3 regions of the Pantoea jilinensis genome follow, and region 2 is predicted to be linked to each of the others. Evidence: predicted binding sites of a transcription regulator. Region 2 holds the regulator's gene; each other region holds the start of a gene.
What was found. The regulator PurR, encoded in region 2, represses purine synthesis genes. The targets are predictions, from matches to a motif close to CANGCAAACGTTTGCNTG.

Region 1 (10,019 bases), 1.2 Mb from region 2:
ACATTCCTGTCCAATTCAGCGATCGTAAGCGTCGTGCCGTTGACCGTCTGACGCGACGACTGGTCACCTGCTGTGGCGTAGCGATCCTATTGCTGATGCTGCTGCTATTCTGCTGGTTGATCGGCGTGGTATTACCGCTATTTAATGCGCCTGGCCTGCAAATTGCGGCCAGCCAGCAGCTCTGGGATCGTGCGCCCGCTTTAGCCATGGGCAATCAGGGCAGTGTTGGCTGGCGAATCAGCGCGCGCGGTGCGGCCCGTTTTATTCCGCTGGATGGACAGCCTGCGGAACCGGCGCTGACCCTGACTCCCGCTCCCGATGACGCCGTGCAGAGTGCCGATGGGCAAACACTGTTGCTGAATATGCAGGGCGCGCTAACACTGATGCAGCCGAAAGCCGACCAGCAATGGCGTTTTCCATTGGGTGACAAACCGTTCCATCTGCCTGATGGCGCGGTGACGAAGATGGCGCTGGCGACGCGTCATGCGGGCCAGTGGCGCATTGCTGCTCTCACCGAGGCCGGACTCCGGGTGCTGACGCTGGGCACCGATCGTCAGGCATCCATTATCCCGCTTCCGCAACGTCAGCTGGATCTGCTGGCACTCTCGCCATCCGGCGATCTGCTCTACACCACTGAAGGCAATCTGCTGCGGGTCTGGCAACTTGATGATGATCGGGCACTGTTGCGCGAAACCCACATGCTGCCGCAGCCTCCGCAAAGTTTGCATCTGCTGGTGGGGGGGAAAAGCCTGCTGATCCAGGATAATCGCGGTGTCACCCAGTGGTTTGCGATTGCCAGCGATCAGGGGCCACGGCTGCAGCAAATCCGGACCTTTGCCGACAGCGACGGCGAGACGATTCTGGTGACGGAATCTCAACGTCGCGTGTTTGCGACCCTCAGTAAACAGGGGACGCTTCGGCTGTTCGCCAGCAAGCAGCGTGGCCCGATACTGCAGCGTCAGCTGGCGCCGGGCATTGTGCAGGCGCAGTTCTCTCCCCACGGCGACAGCCTGCTGATTGAGCGGCCGGGCAGCTGGCAGACACTGCGGCTTGATAATCCGTGGCCGGATGTCACCTGGCGCAATTTCTGGCAAAAAATCTGGTATGAAAACTACCCTGGACCCGACTGGGTCTGGCAATCGACTGCGGCCGGCGATAACTATCAGGCCAAATTCAGCCTGATGCCGATGGTCTCGGGAACGCTGAAAGCGGCCAGTTTAGCACTGCTGTTTGCGACACCGCTGGCGCTGGCGGCGGCGATGTACACCGCATGGTTTATGGCGCCAGGCCTGCGGCGCTGGGTTAAACCGGCCATTGAGATGATGGGTGCGCTGCCGAGCGTGGTGGTGGGGCTGATTGCCGGGATTTGGCTCGCGCCGCATATTGGTCAGGCGCTGGTGGGTGTGCTGCTGCTGCCGCTGACCCTGGCAGGCGCGCTGCTGCTGTGCGGCGTATTCAGTGCGCGTTTACCACCACGCTGGCGTCAGCCGGGCCGTGAGGTCATGGTTCTGCTGCCGCTGTTGCTGCTGGTCACGCTGCTGACGCTGTGGCTGCCCACACTGTTTATACCGGATGCCGGTGACTGGCTCCCGCATTACGAGCAGCGCAATCTGCTGGTGGCTGCGCTGGCGATGGGCTTCGCGCTGGTGCCGCTGATTTTCACCCTCTCGGAAGATGCGCTGTTTAGCGTGCCTGCTGCACTGGGGCAGGGCTCGCTGGCACTGGGGGCGACGCCCTGGCAGACACTGACCCGCGTCGTGCTGCCGGGTGCCTCTGCCGGTATTTTTGCCGCCCTGATGATCGGTCTGGGACGCGCCGTAGGAGAAACCATGATTTTGCTGATGGCGACCGGCAATACGCCGCAAAGTGAAGGTGGCCTGTTCAGCGGGCTGCGCGCGCTCTCTGCAAACATCGCCATTGAGATGCCGGAAGCGGCAGCGGGCAGTGCCCACTATCGCGTGCTGTTTCTCAGCGCACTGATGCTGTTGCTGTTTACGCTGGTGATTAACACGGTTGCCGAGCTGATCCGTCAGCGACTGCGTCAGCGCTACAGCCAGCACGAGGAGCAGGCATGAAAGCGATGCGACAGAATGACCGCTGGCGCTGGTTAACCGCCGGTGCCGTCGCCGTCTGCCTGCTGGCTTTTACGCTGCTGATTGGGCTACTGGCGTGGCAGGGCGTTCGCGCTTTCTGGCCGCAGCGCGTTGACCTTTATACGTTCAGTCAGCCTGAGGGCGGCGAAACACGTCTGCTGGGCGAAACGCTGGAACATCAGCGACGTTTTCCGGCCCCGGCCGATGAGCAGGGTAACAGCGGCGGTCAGGTGAATCGCTATCTGATCAAAACCGGTAACCGTGACTGGGACGCACCCGATTTCCGCGTCGTCTACAGTCGCACGGCAGCGAAGGTCAGCCAGCCAGCAGATATCATGGTGCTGCAACGCCGCAGTCACGGCCAGGCTTATGGCTGGTTTGTTGGCCTGCGTGAAGATAATGAAGAGTTAACTGCGCAGGATCCCGATGCGCTGCTGAATCAGCGGCTCGGACAGGTGCAGATGCTGGTGCGGCAGGCTAACCAGATTCGCCGGGTCGGGATGGCGCGCATCAACAGCCAGCGTGAGGAGCTTGATGAGCAGGCGGCCACAAACCGTGCTGCCGGCCACTTTGATCTGCAGGCCGAATCGGAATATCAGGCCAATCAGGCTGCCTTACAGCGCCGCTTCAATCAACTGAGTGAGACACTGGCTTCTCTGCAACTGCAGAGTCAGCGCGATGTGTTAGTTCTGCGGAATGTGCAGGGTACCGAGCATGCGATCCCGCTGACCGAAATCGTCGACAGCTGGAAACCTAATGCGATGACGCTGACCGGCAAAACCGGACATTTTTTGCATCAGCTATGGCGTTTCGTCAGTGACACACCCGCCGAGGGTGAAAGTGAATCCGGGGCGTTTCCGGCGATATTTGGCACTGTGCTGATGGTGTTGCTGATGTCGGTGGTGGTGATGCCGCTGGGCGTCATCGCCGCCATCTGGCTGCACGAATATGCCGGACGCAATGCGCTGACCAGGCTGGTGCGTATCGCAGTGGTTAATCTGGCGGGCGTCCCTTCAATCGTTTATGGCGTATTTGGTCTGGGCTTCTTTGTCTGGCTGGTGGGCGGCACCCTTGACCAGCTCTTCTTCGCCAGCGCGCTGCCGAATCCCACTTTTGGCACGCCGGGTTTGCTGTGGGCCTCACTGACGCTCGCCTTGCTGACGCTGCCGGTGGTGATTGTGGCGACTGAAGAAGGCTTATCCCGTATTCCCAACAGCCTGCGTCAGGGTTCGCTGGCGCTGGGCGCGACCCAGGCGGAAACGCTGTGGAACGTAGTGTTACCGATGGCGGTGCCGGCCATGTTGACCGGCCTGATTCTGGCGGTAGCGCGTGCTGCTGGTGAAACCGCACCGCTGATGCTGGTGGGGGTAGTAAAAATGGTACCGGAACTGCCGGTCGACGCAGTGTTTCCTTATCTGCATCTGGATCGCAAGTTTATGCATCTGGGCTTCCAGATTTACGATCTGGCGTTTCAGAGTCCGAATATTGAAGCTGACCGGCCGCTGGTGTTTGCCACCGCGCTATTGCTGGTGCTGATTATTCTGTCGCTTAATCTGCTGGCGATGGGCCTGCGCCACCGTCTGCGTGAACGCTATCGTCTTATGACTCAATAACAGGCTATGACTATGACGTCCGACACGGATATCGCGCTGACCGTTAACCATCTGTCGCTGTGGTATGGCGAGCGCCAGGCGCTGCAGGATATTTCTCTGCAGGTGCCGAAAAACAGGATTACTGCGCTGATTGGCCCCTCAGGCTGTGGCAAGTCGACGCTGCTGCGCTGCTTTAATCGTATGAACGACGTGATTGATCACTGCCGGGTAGAGGGCGACGTGCTGCTGGATTCACTGCCGATCCTGCAACCCGGACAGGATCTCTCTGCGCTGCGCCGTCGGGTCGGTATGGTGTTTCAGCGGCCCAATCCTTTTCCAAAGTCGATCTATGAAAATGTGGTCTATGGGCTGCGTTTACAGGGTGTGCGCGATCGGCGGGTATTGAACGAAGCCTGTGAACGGGCACTGCGCGCGGCGGCGCTGTGGAGTGAGGTCAAAGATCAGCTGTCACAGAATGCGCTGACGCTTTCGACCGGACAGCAGCAGCGGCTGGTGATTGCCCGTGCCATTGCGATTGAGCCGGAAGTGCTGCTGCTGGATGAGCCGACCTCCGCGCTGGATCCGATCTCCACGCTGGTGATTGAAGAGTTGATGACCACACTGAAGCAGCATTTCACGCTGGTGCTGGTGACGCACAACATGCAGCAGGCGTCGCGGGTGTCAGATTACACTGCGTTTATGCATCAGGGCGCGTTAGTGGAGTTTGATGAGACCGACCGGATTTTCACCGCGCCGAAACAGCGACGGACTGAAGATTATATTACGGGGCGTTACGGCTGAGGGAGAGGAAAAATGGGTATTCTGACTGACAACTCCTGAATTCAAAGCGATGGGAGCTTATGCCTGTAGTAAAGCATCGCTGACCAGGGACAAAAACGCCGGGGGCGTTTTTGAACAACGCAAAGCGTTGGTCTGGCAACGGACGCACCTCAGGGATGAGGTGCGTAATCGTCCGCGCTGAGCTGCCATGGATAGCATTTTTTGCGTCTTTACGGAGGGCATAGGCTCCCTGAATCTTTACTCTGCCAGTACTTCATAAGAAGCCCTGGCTTCCCATGCATCAGTCGTTAGCATAGCCCTGCGGCGGCAGCGGTTCACCATCCAGCCAGGCTTTGCCGTCTCGCATTTCCAGCCGACCCTCAACAAACCAGCTGATCACCAGCGGATAGATAGCGTGTTCCTGGTGCTGCACCCGCTCCGTAATCTCCGCTTCACTGTCGCCAGGAAAGACCGGCACTTTGGCCTGCAGGATCACCGGTCCGCCATCCAGTTCGTCCGTCACGAAATGCACGGAAGTGCCATGTTCGCTGTCGCCATTTTCCAGCGCCTGACGATGCGTATGCAGACCCGGATATTTCGGCAGCAGGGAAGGGTGGATATTCAGCAGGCGATTATGAAAATGCGCCACAAAAGCGCTGCTGAGAATGCGCATATAACCGGCCAGCACAATCAGGTCTGGACGGTAGGCATCGATTTCAGCGATGAGCTGACGATCAAAAGCTTCGCGGTCAGCGAAGTCACTGGCGGCAAGCGCATGGGCGGGAATGCCCGCCTCCTGCGCCCGCGTCAGGCCATAAGCGGCGGCACGGTTGCTGAACACGGCAGCGACGCTGCCGTGAATCTGCCCGCTTTCACAGGCGTCAAGGATGGACTGAAGGTTACTTCCGTTGCCGGAAATCAGTACAACCAGCTTTTTCATCCGTTAATAACCACACGCTCTTCAGCATCCGACGCTTTAATCACGCCGAGCTTCCAGGCTTTCTCGCCTGCGGCCTGCATCAGCGCAATCGCCTTGTCCGCCTCTGCCGGGCTCAGGGCAATGATCATGCCGACGCCGCAGTTAAAGGTGCGGTACATCTCGAAACGGCTGACGTTGCCCGCCTGCTGTAACCAGCTGAATACCGCCGGCCATTCCCAGCTCTTCTCGTCGATCACGGCCTGAGTATTGTCAGGCAGTACGCGCGGAATATTCTCCCAGAAGCCGCCGCCGGTCAGGTGCGCAATAGCGTGCACATCGACCTGCTCAATCAGGCTCAGGATATTTTTCACGTAGATGCGGGTCGGTTCCAGCAGATGATCAGCCAGCGGTTTGCCTTCCAGCTGTTCAGCCAGTGGATCCGTGTTGCTGACTTCCAGAATTTTGCGCACCAGCGAATAGCCGTTGGAGTGCGGGCCGCTTGATCCGAGGGCGATCAGTACGTCACCATCCTGCACCTTGCTGCCATCAATGATTTCTGACTTTTCCACCACGCCGACACAAAAACCCGCCACGTCGTAATCTTCGCCGTGATACATGCCTGGCATCTCAGCGGTTTCACCGCCGACCAGCGCACAACCCGACTGCAGACACCCTTCGGCGATGCCGGTGATCACCGCAGAGGCGGTTTCCACATCCAGTTTGCCGGTGGCGTAGTAGTCGAGGAAGAAGAGCGGCTCAGCGCCCTGTACCACCAGGTCGTTAACGCACATCGCGACCAGGTCAACACCAATGGCATCGTGGCGTTTGAGATCCATCGCCAGGCGCAGCTTGGTGCCGACGCCATCGGTGCCGGAGACCAGCACCGGTTCACGGTATTTTTGCGGCAGCGCGCAAAGCGCACCAAAACCGCCCAGTCCACCCATCACTTCCGGGCGACGCGTCTTTTTCACTACGCCTTTAATACGGTCAACCAGAGCGTTACCAGCATCAATATCAACACCGGCGTCTTTGTAACTGAGAGAGGTTTTGTCGGTCACTGCGAGGTCCCCACGCGAATTGCGGTTGGTGGTTAAAATAAAGCGCGGCAATTCTATCAGTGCAGGCAAACGTTTGCGAGTCCGGGATTGCGCATCGGGCGATTTTCATTAATCCTCTATTTGTTCCGGTAAAAGCCGCGGCTTTGCGCAAGAGCAGGTGGCGCAGGGCGCAAAAGGCGGTATAATCCCGCGATTTTTTTTAGCTCAACACATTCCGGGAGAACACCAATGAAGATCGTGGAAGTCAGACACCCGCTGGTCAAACATAAACTGGGCCTGATGCGTGAGCATGATATCAGCACAAAGCGTTTTCGCGAGCTGGCCTCTGAAGTGGGCAGCCTGCTGACCTACGAAGCGACCGCCGATCTGGAAACAGAGCGCGTCACCATTGAGGGCTGGAATGGCCCGGTAGAGATCGACCAGATCAAAGGCAAAAAAATCACGGTGGTCCCGATTCTGCGTGCCGGCCTGGGCATGATGGAAGGGGTGCTGGAGCACGTTCCCAGCGCCCGTATCAGCGTGGTGGGTGTTTACCGTGATGAAGAAACCCTGGAGCCAGTTCCCTACTTCCAGAAGCTGGTCTCTAACATTGAAGAGCGCCTGGCGCTGGTGGTTGACCCGATGCTGGCGACCGGCGGTTCCATGATCGCCACCGTCGATCTGCTGAAGAAAGCGGGCTGCACCAGCATCAAAGTGCTGGTTCTGGTTGCTGCACCAGAAGGGATTGCCGCGCTGGAGAAAGCGCATCCTGACGTCGAGCTTTATACCGCGTCAGTGGACCAGGGACTGAATGAAAAGGGTTACATCATTCCCGGGCTCGGCGATGCCGGGGACAAAATTTTCGGAACCAAATAAAACGCACAGCCGACCAGAGAGTCGGCTTTTTTTTGGCAAAAAACACCCCACGGATTCGGCCTGCCGCAAGGCGCACCGGCGTGCCTGCTGCTGTGCCTGAGGCCCGAATCGTCGGGGAAAAAATAAGGGGATAAATGATGACTCGTCGCGCCATTGGCGTCAGTGAACGACCGCCGTTACTGCAAACCATTCCACTCAGCCTGCAACACCTGTTTGCCATGTTTGGTGCCACGGTACTGGTACCCATTCTGTTTCACATCAACCCGGCGACAGTGCTGTTGTTTAACGGGGTCGGCACACTGATTTATCTCTTTATCTGTAAAGGCAAAATTCCCGCCTATCTGGGTTCGAGCTTTGCTTTTATCTCGCCGGTGCTGCTGTTATTGCCGCTGGGTTATGAGGTCGCACTGGGCGGGTTTATTCTCTGCGGCGTGCTGTTTTGCATCGTGGCGCTGATTGTCAAACGCGCCGGAACCGGCTGGCTTGATGTGATGTTCCCTCCGGCGGCGATGGGTGCAATTGTCGCTGTCATCGGTCTGGAGCTGGCGGGTGTGGCCGCGAATATGGCGGGCCTGCTGCCAGCTGAAGGCAGTGCGCCCGACAGTAAAACTGTGCTGATCTCGCTGGTCACGCTGGCGGTAACCGTATTCGGTTCGGTGCTGTTCCGTGGCTTCCTGGCGATCATCCCGATTCTGGTCGGGGTCGTGGCGGGTTATCTGCTTTCCGCGTTTATGGGCATCGTTGACTGGAGCGGCGTGGTCAAAGCGCCCTGGTTTGCACTGCCGACCTTTTATACGCCGCGCTTTGAGTGGGTGGCGATGCTGACGATTCTGCCTGCGGCGCTGGTGGTCATTGCCGAGCATATCGGTCATCTGGTAGTCACCGCCAATATCGTGAAGAAAGATCTGATTCGCGACCCCGGCCTGCATCGTTCGATGTTCGCCAACGGTTTATCGACCGTCATCTCCGGCTTCTTTGGTTCCACACCCAACACCACCTACGGTGAAAACATCGGTGTGATGGCGATTACCCGCGTCTACAGCACGTGGGTGATTGGCGGCGCGGCGATTCTGGCGATTCTGCTCTCCTGCGTTGGCAAACTGGCGGCGGTGATCCAGGCGATCCCGGTTCCGGTTATGGGCGGTGTGTCGCTGCTGCTGTATGGGGTCATTGGCGCCTCCGGTATCCGGGTGTTGATCGAATCCAAAGTCGATTACAACAAAGCGCAGAACCTGATCCTCACCTCGGTGATCCTGATCATCGGGGTCAGCGGGGCGAAAGTGCATATCGGCGCAGCGGAGCTGAAAGGCATGGCGCTGGCGACGATCGTCGGTGTCGGACTGGCGTTGATCTTCCGGGTTATCTCGCTGCTCAGACCTGAAGAAGTGGTGCTGGAGGCTGAAGAAACGCGCGAGCAGTGATCGCCGCGAGCCTGACAGGATCCGGGGCAGGGACGCCCCATTCATCTCTTTCTGAAAACTGTGTTAGACTTCCCCCGATTTTTTGCTTGTTCTCTTGCTGAGGTGCTTCTGAACACGCCGGCACAATTGTCATTGCCACTCTATTTACCTGACGATGAAACCTTCTCCAGCTTCTGGCCGGGGGAAAACCCGTCGCTGATTGCCGCCCTGAAAGGCGCGCTCAACCAACAACATGGCAGCTATCTCTACTTCTGGTCACGCGAAGGCGGTGGGCGGAGCCATTTGCTGCACGCCGCGTGTGCCGAAATGTCCGCGCGCAGTGAAGCCGTGGGCTATGTTCCGCTGGATAAACGCACCTGGTTTGTTCCGGACGTTCTGGAAGGGATGGAGCAGCTGTCACTGGTTTGTATCGATAACATCGAGTGCATTGCAGGCGAGCCGGAATGGGAAATGGCGATCTTCGATCTCTATAACCGCATTCTGGAAACCGGTAACACGCGTCTGTTTATCACCGGCGATCGTCCGCCACGCCAGCTTAATCTTCAGCTGCCCGATCTCGCCTCGCGGCTCGACTGGGGGCAAATCTATCGCCTGCAGCCGCTTTCTGATGAAGATAAATTACAGGCGTTGCAGTTGCGTGCCGGGTTACGCGGATTTGAGCTGCCGGAAGATGTGGGTCGCTTCCTGCTGAAGCGACTCGATCGTGAAATGCGTACGCTGTTTGATACGCTGGATCGTCTTGATCGCGCCTCGATCAGCGCCCAGCGCAAACTCACCATTCCCTTTGTTAAAGAGACGCTCGGCCTTTAAAGAATGTCGAGCACCGCATCTGGCGGGCGGCCAATCCGCGCCTTATCGCCATTGATCACTATCGGCCTTTCAATCAGCTCCGGATTCTCTACCAACGCATCCAGCAGCGCACTTTCACCTTTGTCGTCAAGCGCCAGCTCGCTGTAGATCGCCTCTTTAGTTCGCATTAACTCGCGTGCGCTCTGCATACCCAGTTTCTGTAACAGGATTTGCAGCGTCTCGCGGTCGGGCGGCGTCTGCAGATAGAGCACCACATCTGGCTCAATTCCGCGGGCAGTCAGCAGCGCCAGTGTCTCACGGCTCTTGCTGCAGCGCGGGTTGTGATAAATCGTCACCATCTCAGACTATCCTTTCTTCTCTGTTCGCGGCGTGCTGGCGGTGTGAGTGCTTAGCCTTTCTGATACTGCTTAAAGCGCTGTTGTAACTGTCGCAGCTGATCGATACGGGCATCGTAACGCGCCTGTTTCAGGCTGCCGAGCGGCACCTGTGCG
Region 2 (10,019 bases):
TTCATGATGACTCCTTTTTCATCCCAGGGATTGAGGTAAGTCTGGTCGCTGTTGCGCTATTTTGCTGAAGATTGACGCACTTTTACGCTTCAGGGCACATCAAAACCCAGCGCCGCCTTACGAATGCGGAACCACTGCTGACGTGTCAGCATGACATTCAGTGCACCAGCGGCTTCGCTGACCCGGGATGTTTTACCTGAACCGATAATGGGCAGTGGGCGCGACGGCAGCATCAGTATCCAGGCATAAACGACCTGATCCAGGCTGGTGGCGCCGGTTTCCTGCCGCACAGCTTCCAGTTCGTTACGCAGTGGCTGATAGTGCGGATCGTTAAACAGGCGGCCTCCTCCCAGACAGGACCAGGCCATCGGACGAATGCGCAGTTGCTGGCATTGATCCAGCGATCCATCCAGCAGCACGCTTTGCTGAACCGGTGAAATCTCCAGCTGATTGGTGACCAGCGAGAACGGCAAGCGGGATTGCAGCAGGGAGAACTGAGAGGGTGTGAAGTTTGAGACGCCAAAATGCAGAACCTTGCCGCTCTGATGCAATGCCATAAAGGCTTCAGCCACGTCGTCAGCCGCCATCAGCGGATCGGGGCGATGGATCAGGAGCAAATCAAGGCGATCGGTGTGGAGATGGCGCAGCGAGTTTTCAGCGCTCTGCAGGATATGGTTTTTATCGGTGATGTAGTGGCCAATCTGATGCTCAGGCCGGGCGCGGGTAGCAATACCGCATTTGGTCACAATCTGCAGCTGGTCGCGCAGTCCGGGTGCCAGTTTCAGCGCCTCGCCAAATGCCGCTTCACACTGGTAGTCACCGTAGATGTCGGCATGGTCAACGGTGGTAATGCCAAGCCGCAGATGGTGCTCAATAAACGCGACGCGCTCCTGAGGTGACATGCCCCACTCCATCAGGCGCCAGTACCCCATAACCAGCGGTGAAAATTCTGGCCCCTGTGAAGCGATGGCTTGCGGTTCTAACATGACGTTCTCCCTGTTGCGCGTGGGCTGTAATTAATGTGTCAGAGAGTATAACGGAAAGCGCAAAGTCGTCAGAATAACTCTGGCTGTTGTGGCTCGGGTGGCTCGTCGCCTTTCTGTTGACGCTGCAGACGCTGTCGACGCTGCTGACAAAGGCGTATCACCTCACGCTTTTGCGCATCACTAAAGCGCAGCCAGTTGAACCGCTCATCGCGGCTGCGTAAACATCCCAGGCAGTAACCGCGTGCATCCGTCTGGCAGATGCCGCGACAGGGGCTGGGAACCGGAAAAAACTCAAGCTGCTCGGCCACCACGACTCCAGATTCATTAAATAAAAAGCAAAATCAGTCCACTCAAAAGCGTAGCCTGGTTGCGCAGGAAGAAAATCCTGACCGGTCAGAATTATCCTTTTCTTTCTCTCTGGGGTGAACACTCTGTGCCAAATGCAACAGACTGAGTTGCGTTAGACCGACTGGTCTACTAATCTCAGAGCCATGAATAAGACGCTGCAACGTAATGAAACCCGTGAACACCTGCTCCAGACAGGGGAGACACTCTGTCTTCAGCGCGGCTTTGCCGGAATGGGCCTCAGTGAGCTGCTGACGCAGGCGGCGGTGCCGAAAGGCTCCTTCTACTACTATTTCCGCTCTAAAGAAGCGTTTGGCGTGGCGTTACTGGAACGTTACTTTGCGCGTTTCCTGCAGGATGTCGAGCTGCAGCTCAACCAGACCAGCGGCACCCCGCGTGAGCGTCTGCTGAACCACTTTCGTGCGGCCGTTGAGCTGTTTGTGCAGCAGGGTCACATTATGGGTTGTCTGGGCGTTAAGATCTCCGCTGAGGTATGCGATCTTTCTGAGCCAATGCGTGACGCACTGCAGCAGGGCGCAGCGAAAATCACGGCCCTCTACGCCCGGACGCTGATCACTGCAGAACAGCAGGAGTCGATGAACCTGCCACAGCCTCCCGCGCAGATGGCGGAATTACTGTCGTTGCTGTGGCTTGGCGCCAGCCTGCAGAGCAAAATTTCCCGCGAGGCGCAGCCACTGCGCCTGGCATTGAGTACCATCGAACAGTGGCTTAAGAGCCACTGATTTTTAAAAAACGCATTTGTAGACGACTGGTCTACTAATCAGGAGCTATTATGGCGAGTACCCAGCTGTTTAATCCGCTGAAAGTCGGCGCAATTACCGTCCCAAACCGCGTATTCATGGCACCGCTGACCCGTCTGCGCAGCATCGAGCCTGGCGACATCCCTACCCCGATGATGGCGGAATATTACCGTCAGCGCGCCAGCGCCGGTCTGATCATCACTGAAGCAACCCAGATCTCTTTCCAGGCGAAAGGCTATGCTGGTGCACCAGGCTTACATACGCAGCCACAGATTGCAGCGTGGAAAGCGATTAACGAAGGCGTGCATCAGGCTGGCGGCCACACCGCCGTGCAGCTTTGGCATACCGGTCGTATCTCTCATAACAGCGTGCAGCCGGAAGGTAAAGCACCGGTGGCTCCCTCGGCGATTGCTGCAGGCACCCGTACTTCACTGCGTGCGGAAGATGGCAGCGTTTATCGCGAAGATACCTCAACACCGCGTGAACTGACCGTGCCGGAGATCAAGCAGATCGTGGCCGATTTCGGTCAGGCTGCGGCCAACGCACGTGAAGCGGACTTTGATCTGCTTGAGCTGCACTCGGCGCACGGTTATCTGATTCACCAGTTCCTGGCACCAGACTCCAACCAGCGTACCGATGAATACGGTGGCAGCATTGAAAAACGCGGTCGCTTTGCGCAGGAAGTAGTTGATGCGGTCATTGCTAACTGGTCTGCCGATCGCATTGGTATTCGCGTATCACCTATCGGTAGCTTCCAGAATCTGGATAACGGTCCGGACGAAGAAGAAGCGGCGTTGTGGTACATCGGCGAGCTGGCAAAACGCAATATCGCCTATCTGCACCTCTCTGAGCCAGACTGGGCCGGTGGTCAGCCTTACACCGACGCTTTCCGCCAGAAAGTGCGTGATCTCTTCCCGGGTGCCATCATCGGTGCGGGTGCCTACACCGTTGAGAAAGCCGATGACCTGATTGGTCGTGGTCTGATCGATGCCGTTGCCTTTGGTCGCGATTACATAGCTAACCCGGACCTGGTTGAGCGTCTGCAGCAGGATGCGCCGCTCAATCCACAGCGCCCGGAAAGCTTCTACGGCGGCGGCGCTGAAGGGTATATCGACTACCCGACGCTGTAATCGTTTTGGGCTGCCGTCCGGGACGATGACGGCAGCCATTATTCAATGGCGATTTTCATCGCTATACTTATCGCCTGGGTCATCCGGCGATGGCGTTTTATTTAAAAGAGGATGTTATGCGTTTACTTCATACCATGCTGCGCGTTGGCGATCTGCAACGTTCAATCGATTTCTACACTCGTGTGCTCGGCATGCGCGTGCTGCGTCAGAGCGAAAACACCGAATATAAATATACCCTGGCCTTTGTGGGCTACACCGACGAGAGCGAAGGTGCGGTAATCGAACTGACCTATAACTGGGGCGTCGATAAGTATGACCTCGGTAATGCGTATGGTCACATTGCACTGGGCGTGGATGACGCGGCAGCTGCCTGCGAACGCATCCGTAAAGATGGCGGCAACGTGACGCGTGAGGCTGGCCCGGTCAAAGGCGGCTCTACCATTATTGCCTTTGTTGAAGATCCCGATGGTTACAAAATCGAGCTGATCGAAAACAAAGATGCCGGCAACGGCCTGGGCAACTAAACCTGCCCCTCAGCCTGCCCGTTCGGGTGGGCTGAATCCCCTTCTCTGCGCTTCATCTGCTGCACCCGGCCCCGTTTTTTGCCATAATACGCGCTGCCCTTTTTCTGCAACGAGATCCTGATGTCTGAATCGAATTCCCCTAATGCACTCAATCAACGTTTCCGTGGCTTCTATCCGGTGGTGATCGACGTTGAAACCGCAGGTTTCAACGCGCAAACCGATGCGTTACTGGAGATTGCTGCCATCACGCTGAAAATGGATGAAGAGGGCTGGATTCAGATTGACCAGACGCTGCATTTCAACGTCGAACCTTTTGTCGGTTCGCTGCTGCATCCTGAAGCGCTGGCGTTTACCGGTATCGATCCCAGCAATCCGCTGCGCGGAGCAGTCAGTGAATATGAAGCGCTGCATGCCATTTTCAAAATGGTGCGCAAGGGGATTAAGGACAGTGGCTGCAATCGCGCCATTATGGTGGCGCACAATGCCACTTTTGACCTGAACTTTATGTCAGCAGCGGCAGAGCGTGCCAGCCTGAAGCGCAATCCGTTTCACCCCTTTGCCACCTTTGACACCGCGGCACTCAGCGGACTGGTGCTGGGTCAGACGGTTCTGGCGAAAGCCTGTATTGCGGCGGGAATGGAGTTTGACAGTACCCAGGCGCATTCGGCGCTTTATGACACGCAGCAGACAGCAACACTGTTCTGCGAGCTGGTGAACCGCTGGAAACGCTTAGGCGGCTGGCCACTGCCTTTCGCGGAAGGCGATGCAGAAGCCAGTGCATCCGCATAAGGGATGCTGCAATGGAAAAGGCCGACGTGATGTCGGCCTTTTTTTATTCTGCTTCTTTAAATTTTTCTGCAGTCTCTTTGATCAGCGTCTGCAGTTCACCACGCTGTAACATCTCAACGATGATGTCGCAGCCACCGACCAGCTCGCCATCAACCCACAACTGCGGGAAGGTTGGCCAGTTAGCGAATTTCGGCATCTCGGCACGAATGTCCGGATTCTGCAGAATATCCACGTAAGCAAAACGCTCACCACAGGCTGACAGCGCCTGTACCGCCTGTGCAGAGAAACCGCAGCTAGGCAGTTTCGGGGAACCTTTCATGTACAGCAGGATCGGATTTTCTGCGATCTGGCGCTGAATTTTTTCTACAGTACTCATAATTGCCTTCCTTAAATCGTGACTTCGTGTTTGTTTATTGTAGCGACTTCGCAGCGTGACTGAAAACGAGATTTTGTCCGCTACCGATTATACCGCCATCATTGTTAAGTCCTGCAGCGGGATGCACGACCCTCTGATTATTAACAGCGGGTAACAGTTTAATAATTCGTAATAATTTCGCTGATATAAGACGCTGAAAATGTTCATTTTCAGCGCGATTACGTGGGTTGCACAGATTAATATTAAAAGGCATTACAGTTTTTAAACGAACTGGACTAGAATGGCCTGGGCCCTGATCCTGGATCAGATTAATCTCAACTTTGTCGCGGTGCGTAGTGGCCCTGACAACTTAACTAATCAACGGACTATGCGTTTAATCATTACGCTTTTCATGCTGGCCATTGCGCAACTGTTTTTCAACGTCGCTGCTGCTTCACCGCACACGCCGGTGAACGTCAGTACGCATAAAGCAGAAAAAAAGAGTGCGCGCGACGATGAACGCCGCAAACGTCGCCAGGTAAAAACGGTGACGAAAAAGACTCGCCTCAGCCCTGTTCAAAAACTTAAAACGAAAAAACAGAAAAAAGTCGAACTCACTGCCAAACAGACGCCTGCTAAGAAGACCTCGCTTAAAACCGCCCGTATAAGCAAAAGCCAGCAAAAGAACAAAGAGAAGAAACGCTATGGCCATCAGCGCCTGCTAAAAACCGCTGAGGTCACCACCAGCGAGCCGGGCACGATTAAAATGAGCAAATCCCACCGTCAGCGTTATCAGAAGGCTCGCGAAACCGCGATGACCAAACTGATGGGCCAGCTGGGTAAACCCTACCAGTGGGGCGGCACTTCGCCGCATACCGGCTTCGATTGCAGCGGCCTGGTCTGGTACGCCTATAAAGATCTGGTGAAGTTTAAGATTCCGCGTACCGCTAATGAGATGTATCACCTGCGTGACGCCGCACCCATCAAGCGTGAGTCGCTGGAGAAAGGCGATCTGGTCTTCTTCCGTATTAATGGTCGCGGTACAGCGGATCACGTTGGCGTGTACCTGGGAGATGGCAAGTTTATCCAGTCACCGCGTACCGGAAAAGACATTCAGATTAGCGCATTAGGGGAAGATTACTGGCAGCGTCATTACATTGGTGCCCGTCGTGTGATGACGCCGAAAACCATACGCTAACCAGAAAACAGTCGTAAAAAGCCGGGAGATTCCCGGCTTTTTTTTAGTGCAGAATGGCGGTAAAACTAAAGGCTACAATCATCAGCAGACAGCCCGCAGTCGTCATTAAAGCCAGTTTAAGATCGGTACTCATTGTTTGCTCCTTAGTCACACAATTTGTGGGGATATCGCATTTTCCCACAGGGCCCGGTAAAAATCTCGTTTTATCCGTTCAGCCTTGTTAGAATCCCGCCTTTGTTGCGCAACGCGCGCAATCCTGATTCCGTTTGCGCCGGTTTTCAGGCGTTTGATTTTCGCCAGCGGCCTGTAAACCGGCCAGAAACGCGGCATTTTTGCGGAAAAAACCCTGAGCAGACGCAAACGTTTAACACTACGCTTATCATAGAGTTAGATAAGCACTGGAGTCCGATTTTCATGGCAACAATTAAAGATGTGGCGAAACGCGCTGGCGTCTCAACGACGACAGTTTCGCACGTCATCAATAAAACCCGCTTTGTCGCAGAAGAGACGCGCAACGCGGTCTGGCAGGCGATAAAAGAACTGCACTATTCGCCAAGCGCCGTGGCGCGCAGCCTGAAAGTGAATCACACCAGAACGCTGGGCCTGCTGGCGACCTCCAGCGAAGCCCCCTATTTCGCAGAGATTATTGAAGCGATTGAGAATCACTGTTTTGACAAAGGCTATACGCTGATTCTGGGGAATTCGCATAACGATCTGCAAAAACAGCGCGCCTATCTCAGCATGATGGCGCAGAAGCGTGTCGATGGTCTGCTGGTGATGTGCTCAGAATATCCAGACGACCTGCTGCAGATGCTGGAAGAGAACCGTAACATCCCGATGGTGGTAATGGACTGGGGCGAATCGCGCGCCGACTTCACCGACACGGTTCTGGATAACGCGTTCCAGGGCGGCTATCTGGCAGGACGCTATCTGATTGAACGCGGTCACCGCGACATTGGTGCTATCCCCGGTCAGATGGAGCGTAATACCGGTGGCGGACGTCATGCCGGTTTCCTGAAGGCGCTGGAAGAAGCCAGCATTCAGCCGCGCGCCGAGTGGATTGTCCAGGGTGACTTTGAGCCGGAGTCGGGCTATCAGGCGATGCAGCAGATCCTGTCACAGAAACAGCGCCCGACGGCGGTGTTCTGCGGTGGTGATATCATGGCAATGGGTGCAATTTGCGCCGCCGACGAAATGGGTTTGCGCGTACCGCAGGATATTTCGGTGATCGGTTATGATAATGTGCGCAACGCCCGCTATTTCGCACCGGCCCTGACCACCGTGCATCAGCCTAAAGCTCAGTTAGGTGAAAAAGCGCTGGATATGCTGCTGGACCGCATCACCAGTAAGCGTGAAGTGTCACAGACGATTGAAGTACACCCTACGCTGATTGAGCGCCGCTCGGTGGCCGACGGTCCATTCCGCGACTATCGCCGTTAATCCTCGCTTAACCACTCCTGATTAAGCGTTTGCGCATCACCCAGGTAGCTGAGCAACCAGCCAGTCGCCGGTGATGCGCGATCCTCAGCCCAGCTGACACAGCAGGGACTGTCCGGAAACGCCACCGGCAGAGTCAGTTCAACCAGATCGCCGCTGTCGAGCAGTGGCCTGGCAAGATGACCGGGCACCATCGCCACACACAATCCCGCCTGCACGCACTCCAGCCCGGTTTGCCATTCCGGCACCACCAGCCTGCGCTGGTTATCCAGCGTCCATGTCATTCGGCGCGGCAGTGCGCGTGAAGTATCTTCCAGCACCAGTGACGGCCAGCTACGCAGCGTGTCGTCATCGATCTGGCTCGCCTGCGTCAGGGGATGATCGGGCGCGACCACGCAGCGCCAGTTGAGTGTGCCCATATCGCGAAACGCAAAACGTCCGCCCACCGGAATCGCCTGGGTGGCCCCAATGGCCACTTCTACCCGGCCATCGGCCAGCGCATCCCAGACGCCGTTAAAAACTTCATAACTGATGATCAGCTCCATGTCGGGGAAATGGCGATAGAAATCTTTAACCAGTTGCGGGGTGCGCTGAGGTTTAGCGATACGGTCAACCGCGATGCTGAGCTGACCGCGCCAGCCGTTGGCCAGCTGCTGACACTGTCGTCGTGTGGCTAGCATTTTTTTGATGACGCTGCGCCCTTCACGGACAAAATGCTCGCCTGCCGGAGTCAGTACCACTTCACGGTGCTGACGCTCAAACAGCGGCACCGCCAGCCAGCTCTCCAGCTGCCGCACCGTGTAACTGATGGCAGAGGGCACCCGATGTAACTCCTGCGCAGCAGCGCTAAAGCTGCCGCCACGGGCGACTGCGTCAACCACTTCTAATGCATATTCTGACCACATAATCTGCCTTCAAAATTTTTAACAGCAAGCGGCAAATATTACCGTTTCACAGCAGCAAACGCACCTTTTACACTCTGCCGCGTTTATCCTGCAAAAATGAGAATGAGATGTTGTCGAATAAAGGATTTATGCCTTACCTTGCCCTGCTGAGCATGCTCGGCTTTTTAGCCACCGATATGTACCTGCCCGCCTTCGGCGCGATGCAGCAAACGTTTAACACCTCACCCGGCCTGATCAGCGCCAGTATGAGTCTTTTTCTGGGAGGCTTCGCTGTGGGTCAGCTCTTCTGGGGACCCCTTTCCGATCGCATTGGCCGTAAACCTGTGCTGCTTACCGGGCTGGCCATGTTTGGGATCGGTTGTGCAGGCATGCTGTGGGTCAATGATATCTATCTGATGCTGGCGCTACGTTTTGTTCAGGCGATTGGCGTCTGTGCTGCTGCCGTTAGCTGGCAGGCACTGGTCGTGGATCGCTACCCTGCCGCACGTGCCAACAAAGTTTTCGCCACCATTATGCCGCTGGTTGCACTCTCTCCGGCACTGGCCCCGTTGCTGGGCGCCTGGCTGATTGGTCATTTCCACTGGCGTTCAATCTTCCTGGTGCTGACCCTGATTGCGGTAGCCCTGATTCTGACCACGCTGCGTCTGCCCACTGTTCGCAAAGTCGCAGGTGAAAAAAAGGCACAGCCGGGTTTCTTTACCCTGCTCAAATCGCGGGTTTATAGCGGCAACGTGCTGATCTACTCAGCCTGTTCTGCCAGCTTCTTTGCCTGGCTGACGGGTTCGCCGTTTATTCTGGCAGATTTAGGTCTCTCGCCTGCCGACATCGGCCTGAGTTATGTGCCACAGACCCTCGCCTTTTTGATAGGTGGCTTCGGCTGTCGCGCCCTGCTCAACCGCTTTAACGGTTCACAGTTGCTGCCCTGGTTACTGGGTATCTACAGCCTGAGCATTCTGGCGCTGTTTGCTGTTGCGCTTGCCGGCAACAGCACGCTGGTTAGCCTGATGGTTCCATTCTGCGGCATGGCGCTGGCGAACGGCGCGATCTATCCGATTGTGGTCTCCAGTGCATTAATGCCCTTCCCGAATGCTACCGGCAAAGCGGCCGCATTGCAGAACACACTGCAGTTAGGTCTGTGCTTCGCCGCAAGCCTGGCGGTATCAGCCGGATTAACTCAGGCGCTGTTTACCACCACACTCACGATGACGGCGACCATTGTGCTCGCGCTGTTCGGCTTCGCCATGCAGCGTGCCGACAGCGCACAAAGTGTTGTTGCCTCAGCGCAACCTGCCTGCCAGGATAATCACTGACACACTGACTTCTTAGTTAGCATCCTAACAATAAGTCATTGAATATTGACCCGCGTGAGAATATACTCATTCGGGTCAACAAATCTGTAATAAATCAACAATATAATAACGTAATAATCTGATTGGCACCCTGTTGCCGGGACGGTATTCGCGCGCGTTATTCTCATCTTGCCCGTCCAGCTGCAGGCTATTCCAGTCCTCTGTATCACACAATAACCGGTGTGCGGAGTCATCCGTAACGTTTCTCAATGCCTGACGAAATTGGCTACTCTTTGTTCA
Region 3 (10,019 bases), 1.9 Mb from region 2:
GCTGCTCTTCCAGCTCATCAAACAGGTCATCATCAATCTTTTTGCCACGGAACAGACTGATAAAACCGGAACCGAGGTTCTGACGGGTTTTGACCAGGCTGCGCTTCAGGCGGGCAAAGAAGCCCTCTTTGCTGGGACGTTCCTGCTCCTGCACGATGAGTGGCGCGGCGGCCAGCGGAAGATCGCTGACGGTGTCGGATAATGTGTCTGCCGGTTCCGCGTCAGTGACGTCGGCTTCGCCCAGTGCCAGCGCGGTCAGCTCTTCTTCGGTCAGCGGTGATTCCGCTTCACTGTGAGAGATTTCAGCGGTGGGTGCGTCATCCCGTGCCAGCGCGGCCAGCCCTTCGTCGTTTAATGGCGCGTCTGCTTCACTGTGTGGCGTTTCAACGATCGGGGCGTCGCCCAGTGCCAGCGCAGTCAGCTCTTCGTCGCTTAATGGCGCGTCTGCTGATGCCTCGTCCGCGATCGGCGTGACCACGTCGTCGGCATCAATAACCGGCGTCGCGTCATGTTCAGGTGCGGAGACGTCCAGTAATGCTTCAGGATCGGCCTCAATTGGCTCAGCCTCATCGAGCACCGCCGGTGCTGATTCGTGCGGCGCTGCCGCGGTGACGTCTGCCTCACGCTGCTGTTCGGCCACCGTTTCGGTGATAGCGACAGTCTCTTCCGCTTGCGCTTCAGCCTGGCTTAATGCCGGCGCTTCCTGTTCAGTCTGCTGTACGGGTTCTGCGACCTCGTGTGTCTGCTCCTCCGCTACAGGTTGTTTCTCTTCCTCTTTGCCAAATCCCAGCCAGGAAAAAAAGCCACGTTTTTTCTCTTTTGCCATTGTGTGACGACACTCCTCGATGGCTTTGTCCCGGTCGCGCGTGGTTTCCAGGGGTAAATCAATGAAAGTCGGTCAGCGCCAGACCGGCGTAAACCGCAGAATAATGCATGACTTCAGCAACTCAGTAGTCTAACACTTTCCAGCCAGCTCACCACAGCACCCTTTTTTAACGTTTCTTCTCACCGATTCGCCCGTTAAACTACGCAACAAATTATGACGAGTTGTGAGCAAGATGAATAAAAACCCCCGCAGTACAGGCGGTGCCGGGCAGATTCGCATCATTGGCGGCCAGTGGCGCGGACGTAAATTGCCGGTGCCGGACAGTGCCGGACTCCGCCCGACCACCGATCGGGTGCGTGAGACACTGTTTAACTGGCTGGCCCCGGTGCTGCCAGAGGCGCGATGCCTCGACTGCTTTGCCGGTAGCGGTGCATTAGGACTGGAGGCGCTATCGCGTTACGCGGGATCGGCTACGCTACTGGAGCTGGAACGGCCTGTGGCACAACAGCTGACAAAAAATCTGCAGACGCTGCGCGCGAGCAATGGCACTGTGATTCAGACCAATGCGTTAAACTGGCTGGCACAGCCGGGTACCCCGTTCGATGTGGTGTTTATTGATCCGCCGTTTCGTCAGGGATTGCTGGAGCAGACGTTGCAGTTGCTGGAACAGAATCACTGGCTGGCCGACCAGGCACTGATTTACGTCGAAAGTGAAGTGGAAAATGGCGCACCGCCGGTGCCGCCCGAGTGGGATCTTTATCGCGAGAAAATAGCCGGACAAGTGGCTTATCGTTTGTATCAACGTCAACAGGAGACGCAGGATGTTACTTAATTTGGGGCGTCTGTTGATGCTATGCGTGTGGGGATTTTTACTGGCTAATCTGGTTCATCCCTACCCGAAACCGCTGACGTATTTTATCAACGTTGCGCTGATTTTCATGATCCTGATGCATGGCCTGCAGCTGGTTTTACTGCGCACCACGCAAACCAAAGATGCGCCGCCAATTGACCGCGTCACCCAGGCCAAAGTGTTTCTGTTCGGGGTGTTCGAACTGGTCGCCTGGCAGAAGAAAAACTTTCCACGCAAGAAATAGTGCCGTGCGGGCGCCATGCCCGCCGGTTACTGCAGGGCCGTGAAGCTGATAAAGCGCGTGCCCTGCATCTTCAACTCGCCTCTCGCGCCTTTATCCAGCTGATGATATTCCGCCTCTTTCAACTGCACTTTGATGTCGCTGGCCCCGTTCAGTGGATGAAACAGCACCTCATACCGCATCTCTTCTCCGGCGACCACCTCACGCTGCCGTGAACGGCGATTGGGAGAAGGAAATTCACGTTTAGTTTTGACCTCGACCTGCAGAGAACGCACCGGTGAGGCATCATTGACCGCCACTTCACGGCGTTGCTTAATGAACTGACGGGTCGCCAGCACGGCGATTATCGCCAGGACAATGATAAAGATTAGCGGCGGTTTGCTCATAGTGCTCTTGTGCCTGCGGGGAAAATTAATCAGGCGGTAAAGCATACAACCAGAGTTGACCGATTGTCACATCTCAGGGGCTTAACCTAAACTGGAAGGGATATTTTGGGATCTTTCACCACTTTGAGTAAAAAAGGGAGAAACAATGCTCTGGTCTTTCCTCGCTGTACTTTTCTCCGGCTGGCTCTATGTCGACGCCACCTATCGCGGCCCTCAGTGGCAACGCTGGCTGTTTAAACCGGTCACACTGCTGCTGCTTGTCGGGCTGGCCTGGCAGGCGCCCGTGCTGCAGACCACGGACTACCTGATTCTGGCCGGTCTGGTCGCGACACTGGTCGGTGATGCGTTAACGCTGCTGCCGCGTCAGCAGATGCTCTATGCCGTCGGGGCTTTCTTCCTGTCGCACCTGCTTTATACGCTCTGCTTCGCCGCCAGCATGACCATGACCTTCTTCTGGCCGATTCCGCTAACGTTGCTCATTATCGGTGCCGCCCTGACTGGCATCATCTGGAGCCGACTGGAAGATCTTCGCTGGCCTGTCTGTACGTTTATCGGCATGACGCTGGTGATGACCTGGATAGCGACCGAGCAGTACTTCTTCCGTCCAACTGATTACAGCTTCTCTATCATGGTCGGTGCCGGCCTGCTGCTGCTGGCAAACGCCGTCTGGTTTATCTCGCACTATCGCCGTCGCTTCACCGCTGACAGCGCGATCGTCGCCGCCTGCTACTTTGCCGGTCATTTTATGATCGTGCGCTCATTGTGGGTCGTCTGAGAAAATAGCCTTGACTCTGGAGTTCACTCCAGAGTGTAGGATAGCGGGATGAGCCGGGTTGCTCATCCCGCTTTTTTTTACACTCTGGAGGTCATATGCATCAACATCACGCCTGTGGCTGCGGCAAACCGCGTGCCAGCCACGCCGCAGCGAAACCGCTGTGCCAGGTTCGTCAGGCCCGTCCCCTCTCCCTTTCTATTCATGCTGCTACACCCGTAACGGCGGATACAGCGGGCTGTTGCTGTGACAGTAACAGCAGCCCTGGCAATGACGCCGACGCCGCTGAGGAAAGTGACCGGCGAGGCTCCTGGCCCTTTAGCTGGCAGGTCAGCGGGATGGATTGCCCGAGCTGCGCCCGCACCATTGAAACCGCCGTCCGTCAGGTAAAAGGCGTGACCGACGCCCGCGTGCTGTTCAGCAGCGAAAAGCTGGTCGTCAACGCCGATCAGGATGTGCAAAACGCCGTTGAACAGGCGGTGAAAAAAGCCGGTTTTCAGCTCGCCATTCCATCAGCCTCGTCACCCGCCACGGCAGCCACTCCGGGCTGGCAACAGAACCGGATGCTGATTTTGCTGGCATTGCTGGTACTCGTCAGCAGCGTCGTCAGCCAGTTCGCGCCCGCCTGGGGCGATCGGCTGTTTGTGCTGACCACGCTGGTCGGCCTGATCCCGGTCGCGCGCTGTGCATGGCAGCGCATTCGCAGCGGATCGCCTTTTACCATTGAGACATTAATGACACTGGCGTCAGCCGGTGCGCTGATTATCGGCGCGCACGCTGAAGCCGCGATGGTGCTGGTGCTGTTTCAACTGGGCGAACAGCTGGAAAGCTATGCCGCTTCCAGGGCGCGCAGCGGCGTCACCAGCCTGATGGCGTTGCGGCCTGAGTCGGCTATTCGCCTTGAACAGGGCAAACGTCGTGAAGTACCGCTGGCAGCGCTGCAACCCGGCAATGTGATTGAAGTGGCGGCGGGCAGCCGCCTGCCGGTCGACGGCCGTTTAATCAGCCCGCTTGCCAGTTTCGATGAGAGCGCGCTGACCGGAGAATCATTACCGGTCACGCGGGCCAGCGGCGAAAAGATTCTCGCCGGCGCCACCAGCGTGGATCGGCAGGTAATGCTGGAAGTGGTGTCGAAGCCGGGTGAAAGCGCGATTGACCGTATCCTGCAGCTGATTGAGGAGGCGGAAACGCACCGTGCGCCGGTAGAACGCTTTATCGATCAGTTCAGTCGCATCTATACGCCACTGGTGATGCTGCTGTCGCTGCTGGTGATGGTGGTGCCGCCCCTGCTTTTCGCAGGCGACTGGCAGCCGTGGATCTACAAAGGTCTGACGCTGCTGCTGATTGGCTGCCCCTGTGCGCTGGTGATCTCCACGCCCGCCGCGATTACCTCCGGGCTGGCGGCGGCGGCGCGACAGGGCGCGCTGATTAAAGGCGGTGCGGCGCTGGAGCGGCTGAGTTCGCTGCGCAGAATGGCGTTTGATAAAACCGGCACGCTGACGCTGGGCAAGCCACAACTGACGCAGATCCTGCGATTTGGCGAGGCCAGCGAATCAGAGATGCTGGCGCTGAGTGCCGCTGCGGAACAGGGTGCGACCCATCCACTGGCCAGCGCTATCGTGGCGGCCGCGCAGGCGCGTGAGCTGGTGATTCCTGACGCGCTGGATCAGCAGGTGCAGGCCGGACGCGGTATCCGTGCGCAGGTCTCAGGCCAGCAGATTCAGCTGCTGACGCCAGGCCATGCTCCCGGTCTGACGCCGCAGCAAAATGCGCAGATAGCGCAACAGGAAGCCGAAGGTGAAACGCTGGTAGTGCTGATGCGCGATGGCGACGCGCTGGGTGCGCTGGCCCTGCGCGATCAGCTGCGCGACGACGCCGTGGAGGCGTTAAAGGCGCTGAAAAAGCTGGGCATTGAGAGCCTGATGCTGACGGGTGACAATCCTCGCGCCGCAGCAACCATTGCCCGTCAGCTCGATATCGATTATCGCGCCAGCCTGCTGCCCGCCGATAAGGTGGCGGCCATCCGTGAACTGAGTCAGCAGCAGCCGCTGGCGATGGTCGGAGATGGTATTAACGACGCCCCGGCGATGAAAGCGGCGACGCTGGGCATTGCCATGGGTAGCGGCACTGATGTCGCGCTGGAAGCGGCCGATGCGGCCCTGACGCGAAATCAGCTCAGCAATCTGGCCCCGATGATTGCGCTGGCACGCCGGACACGGCGCATCATCCGCCAGAATATCGGTATTGCGCTGGGTCTGAAGGCGATTTTCCTGGTCACTACCCTGATGGGCCTGACCGGACTGTGGCTGGCGGTGCTGGCAGATTCCGGTGCGACCGCGCTGGTCACTGCCAACGCCTTGCGGTTACTGCGTCGTCGCGCCTGAGTGTGAGGCTTCTGATCGATGAGTAAAGTTAACGACGGCCCGAACGGCTGTCGTTAACCCGCCATGCCTTTACGAATCAGAAACTGATAAGGCAGCGTGTCGGTCTGCTGCGCCAGCAGGCCATGTTCCATAAAGCGGCAGAAGCCGGGAATGTCGCGCGTCGTCGCCGGATCGTCGGCGATAATCAGCAACGTCTCGCCATCCTGCAGGCCGCGTACGGTTTTGCGCACCATCATGACCGGCTCCGGGCAACGCAGGCCACGGGCATCCAGCTGATGATCGGCAGAGGAAAAAGCATCGCTCATAATCAACTCGGTTCAGCAAAAGGGCGCCTATTCTAGCGCGTGCTGGCGGTGAAGCAAGGCGATAACGATTGCGTTAAAATTAACCATTGCATAAAAAGCACAACGCGGTAAGATGCCGCCGCTTTTTGCTCATAAAACTGCCAGGCGCTGCCCGAACGGCGTCCCGCAATGGGTTCCCTCACCCCAACATTAAAAAGGTTGAATATGCTCGCATTTTCTTCACGTCAGCGCATGCATGCGCTTTTCTGGTTGTCGCTGTTTCACCTGCTGGTGATCACATCAAGTAACTATCTGGTTCAGTTGCCAATTTCTGTCTTTGGCTTCCACACCACCTGGGGTGCATTCAGCTTTCCCTTTATCTTCCTGGCGACCGATCTCACCGTGCGTATTTTTGGCGCACCGCTGGCCCGACGCATTATTCTGGCTGTGATGATCCCGGCGCTGTTTATCTCTTACGGCGTTTCGGCACTGTTTTATCAGGGTGAATGGCAGGGCTGGCAGGCACTGGAAGTCATGAATCTCTTTGTTGCCCGTATCGCCTGCGCCAGCTTCATGGCTTACGCGCTGGGTCAGATCCTCGACGTTCATGTATTCAACCGTCTGCGTCGTCTGCCACAGTGGTGGATAGCACCCGGCTGTGCCATGTTCCTGGGAAATATCAGCGATACGCTGGCCTTCTTCTTCATCGCCTTCTACAAAAGTCCTGATGCCTTTATGGCGCAGCACTGGGTTGAGATTGCACTGGTGGATTACAGCTTCAAAGTGCTTATCTGCATGGTCTTCTTCCTGCCCGCCTACGGCGTATTGCTCAACGCCGCGCTGAAGCGTCTGGCGGAACGCCAGACCGCCCGCCAGGTCAATTTCGGCTGAGCCGGGTTTATCAGACGTTATTGTTGCAGGCTGTCTGGACACGGACAGCGCGGAACAATCCGTAGTACACGTAGTTCGTGAGGATTACTCGCTGCGCTCGCCCCTTCAGAGCCGCCCTGACGGGCGTTCAGGTTGCTAAAGCAGCCTGTGTGAGCACTGCCCAGGTTCAGAATGACAAAAAAATAGTCTGATTGGCCAGGCGCTAAGAGCCCATACCATTTCCGCCATTACCCGCTAAGATCTTCTGACAATCATCAGGTTGCGTTTGCAGCCTGATTCCTGTTGTATTACTGCCTGACTGGAAACTTAAAAAGGGATTCTGATGCGCAATCTGGTGAAATATGTAGGAATGGGTTTACTGGTATTGGGCTTAGCCGCCTGTGACCAGAAGAAAGATGAAGCGGCGAATGACAACGGCGTCAGCGCCAGTCAGTCGGCGCAGACTGTCACGCTGATGGATGGCAAACTGAGCTTCTCACTGCCACCAGGCATGTCAGATAAAAGCGGTAAACTGGGTTCGCAGACCACGAACATGCACGTTTACGCAGATGAAACCGGTGCCCGCGCCATCATTGTGATTGCCGGCGACCCGACCAGTGATGGGCTGGATGTGCTGTCGAAGCGCATGGAACAGCAGCAGCGTAACCGCGACCCGCAGCTGCAGGTAGTGTCGAACAAATCTGTGACGCTGAAAGATCAGCCCGCACAGCAGCTGGATACGGTGATTTCTGCCAACAATCAGACCTCATGGTCTTCTGTGGTGCTGGCTAAAGTCGATGGCAAGCTGGTGACACTGCAGATTACGCTGCCAGGCGATAATCAGCAGCAGGCGCAGAGCGATGCAGACAACATTGTGAAAAGCATTACGCTGAAGTAAAACAAAAGGCTGGCTTCCCACGAGGAAGCCAGCCTTTATTCAGAGCAGATTATAAACCTGTATTTTCCCGGATATATTTCCGCGCTTTCACGGCATATTCAAAAGGATTGGCCAGCGCCGGATCCTGCTCCGCTTCCACCACCATCCAGCCTTTGTAGCCGTAATCATCCAGAATTTTAAACACCGGTTTGAAGTCGATCACGCCATCGCCAGGCACGGTAAAGGTGCCCTTTTTCACGCCTTCCAGGAATGAGAGATGATTCTCCCGCACCTCAGCGACCACCTCATCACGCACATCCTTGAGATGAACGTGGAAGATGCGCGGCAGATATTTTTCCAGTACCGCCAGCATCTTCTGCTGAGAGCCTTCGGAGTAGTAAACGTGGCCAGTGTCATAGAGCAAACCCACCTGCTCGTCAGTCATCGCCATAAACCGGTCAATCTCTTCCGTGGTCTGAATGCCAGTGCCCATGTGGTGATGCAGCGTCACGCGCATCCCTTTCTCCGCTGCGATGCGGGCGAGTTCGTTGTAGCCTTCTGCCGTTAACTGCCACTCTTCATCGCTGAAAATCGCTTTCTCTTCAAACACCGCAAGCCCGGTGCCCTGAATACTTTTACTCTGCTCAGAACAGCCGATCACCCGCGCGCCCATCGCATGCAGGAAGTTCATGTGCTCGATGAACTGTTCGATGGTTTTCTCTTTGTCACCGTTGGCGAAAAAGGTGCTGAACCAAGCGTTGCAGATCTGGATGCCGCGAATGTCGAGCATCGGTTTCAGAATCGCCGGATCGCGCGGGTATTTGCTGCCCACTTCGCTGCCGGTAAAGCCAGCCAGCGCCATCTCGCTCACGGTCTGCTGGAAAGTATTTTCACTGCCGAGATCCGGCATGTCATCATTGGTCCAGCCGATCGGCGCGATAGCCAGTTTTACGTTCTCTTTGTTCATTTTCTCATTCCCAGGCGGAGAGCGGCCAGGCCGCATAGACAGCTGAATCAGTTATAGAAAGCAGGACGTGGCGGCATCTCTACCGGCTCAATCGCACCACTGTTCTGCGCTTTGATACAGGCATCGGCGGCCACGGAGGCGGCAAAGCCATCCCATGCAGAAGGTCCGGTAAGCTGGCCCGCTTTGATGTCGTTGATAAACGCCTGCAGCTCAACGTCATACGCTTCGATAAAGCGATCTTTCCAGTCCACCAGAATGGTGTTCGACAGGCGCGCATCTTTGCGCAGCTGTACTGATGAAGGCTCCGGCAGACGAGCAATCCCCTCTTCACCGACCACTTCACACTGAATGTCATAGCCGTAAGCGCAGTTAACAAAAATCTCAACGTCGATACGCACCCCTTTGTGGGTTTCGAACAGGACGATCTGCGGATCTTTCAGCTGACCATGCGACTTCGACGTCACGCGCGGGAAGATGACCTGCACGGTTTTATAGTCGTCGTTTGTCAGCCAGCGCAGCACATCCAGCTCGTGGATGAGGGTGTTGGTGATCGCCATCGGCGTGGTGTAGTTCTCTGGCACGGTCGGGTTGCGGTGCGCGCAGTGCAGCATCAGCGGCTCACCGATATCGCCATCGGTAATCACTTTTTTCAGGGCGCGATAGCCCGCATCGTAAGGACGCATAAAGCCGACCTGCACCAGGCGTTTACCGGCCTGAATCTCTGCATCCACCACCCGGCGGCAGCCCTCGGCGCTCATCGCCAGCGGCTTCTCACAGAACACCGGTTTACCGGCGGCAATCGCCGCTAAGGTGAACTCTTCATGGGTTGGATCCCATGAGGTGACCAGCACCGCATCAACATTCGGTGACTGAATCACATCGTGGCCATTTTCGAACACCTCCGCCTCAATGTTCAGGCGCTGCAGTGCAGCACGCGCGCCTTCGACATTGATGTCAGAGACGGCAACCACCTGGGCACCCTGCAGCACATGGCTGCAGCGGCGAATATGTTCCTGACCAATTGCACCTGTACCGATGACACCAAGTTTCAAAGTCATAATTACACCTGTGTAGGGTTCGTACGGAGAAGAGGAAAACGGGCCGCAGCACGGCCCGGAAATTAATATTTGCGCGCCTGATCCAGATGGCTGTTGAGCTTGTCCGCCACCGCCTGAGCGCGTTCGGTCTTCGACGCCTGCGCCACACCGACATGCCACCAGCTGAAATATTTGTGGATCATGGTTTTAGGCAGCACTTTGATGTCGATAAGGGTGGAAACCGTCTGGGTGCGGGCATCTTCCAGCGCCGCTTTGAGCTGCTCCAGCGTGGTGACACGATAGGTTTTGCAGCCATAACCGGCAGCAATCGCGGCGAAATCGACCGGGATAAAACCGCCGTCCAGCTTGCCGCCTTCCGGGTTACGGAAGCGGAACTCGGTGGTGAAGCTGTCCATGCCGTGTTCCATCTGCAGGTTATTGATGCAGCCGTTGGTCATGTTATCCAGCAGCACCACGTTAATTTTCGCCCCTTCCTGAATCGAGGTGACCAGCTCTGAGTGCAGC

Region 1: purM (phosphoribosylformylglycinamidine cyclo-ligase) is a predicted target of PurR. The motif match lies at 6,505-6,522, and genes of this name have one in related genera.
Region 3: tusA (sulfurtransferase TusA) is a predicted target of PurR. The motif match lies at 5,822-5,839, and genes of this name have one in related genera.

What each region holds. Positions count from the first base shown of each region.
Region 1 is NZ_CP077746.1:1,090,222-1,100,240, forward strand. Features, by position in the region: gene KTJ90_RS05155 (ABC transporter permease subunit) at 1-2,075, shown strand, start outside; gene pstA (ABC transporter permease family protein) at 2,072-3,706, shown strand; gene pstB (phosphate ABC transporter ATP-binding protein PstB) at 3,719-4,486, shown strand; gene purN (phosphoribosylglycinamide formyltransferase) at 4,767-5,405, opposite strand; gene purM (phosphoribosylformylglycinamidine cyclo-ligase) at 5,402-6,442, opposite strand; gene upp (uracil phosphoribosyltransferase) at 6,671-7,297, shown strand; gene uraA (uracil permease) at 7,435-8,718, shown strand; gene hda (DnaA inactivator Hda) at 8,821-9,528, shown strand; gene arsC (arsenate reductase family protein) at 9,525-9,866, opposite strand; gene bepA (beta-barrel assembly-enhancing protease) at 9,917-10,019, opposite strand, start outside.
Region 2 is NZ_CP077746.1:2,251,880-2,261,898, forward strand. Features, by position in the region: gene sodC (superoxide dismutase family protein) at 1-5, opposite strand, end outside; gene KTJ90_RS10620 (aldo/keto reductase) at 90-986, opposite strand; gene KTJ90_RS10625 (DUF1289 domain-containing protein) at 1,055-1,294, opposite strand; gene KTJ90_RS10630 (TetR/AcrR family transcriptional regulator) at 1,478-2,074, shown strand; gene KTJ90_RS10635 (alkene reductase) at 2,125-3,222, shown strand; gene gloA (lactoylglutathione lyase) at 3,339-3,746, shown strand; gene rnt (ribonuclease T) at 3,867-4,535, shown strand; gene KTJ90_RS10650 (Grx4 family monothiol glutaredoxin) at 4,579-4,914, opposite strand; gene KTJ90_RS10655 (C40 family peptidase) at 5,279-6,088, shown strand; gene cydH (cytochrome bd-I oxidase subunit CydH) at 6,132-6,221, opposite strand; gene purR (HTH-type transcriptional repressor PurR) at 6,503-7,528, shown strand; gene punR (DNA-binding transcriptional activator PunR) at 7,525-8,430, opposite strand; gene punC (purine nucleoside transporter PunC) at 8,538-9,740, shown strand.
Region 3 is NZ_CP077746.1:317,769-327,787, reverse strand. Features, by position in the region: gene ftsY (signal recognition particle-docking protein FtsY) at 1-826, opposite strand, end outside; gene rsmD (16S rRNA (guanine(966)-N(2))-methyltransferase) at 1,059-1,658, shown strand; gene KTJ90_RS01490 (DUF1145 family protein) at 1,648-1,920, shown strand; gene KTJ90_RS01485 (DUF2500 domain-containing protein) at 1,947-2,303, opposite strand; gene KTJ90_RS01480 (lysoplasmalogenase) at 2,449-3,078, shown strand; gene KTJ90_RS01475 (zinc/cadmium/mercury/lead-transporting ATPase) at 3,174-5,459, shown strand; gene tusA (sulfurtransferase TusA) at 5,513-5,764, opposite strand; gene KTJ90_RS01465 (7-cyano-7-deazaguanine/7-aminomethyl-7-deazaguanine transporter) at 5,969-6,634, shown strand; gene KTJ90_RS01460 (DcrB family lipoprotein) at 6,957-7,511, shown strand; gene iolE (myo-inosose-2 dehydratase) at 7,561-8,457, opposite strand; gene iolG (bifunctional inositol 2-dehydrogenase/D-chiro-inositol 1-dehydrogenase) at 8,505-9,515, opposite strand; gene iolD (3D-(3,5/4)-trihydroxycyclohexane-1,2-dione acylhydrolase (decyclizing)) at 9,578-10,019, opposite strand, start outside.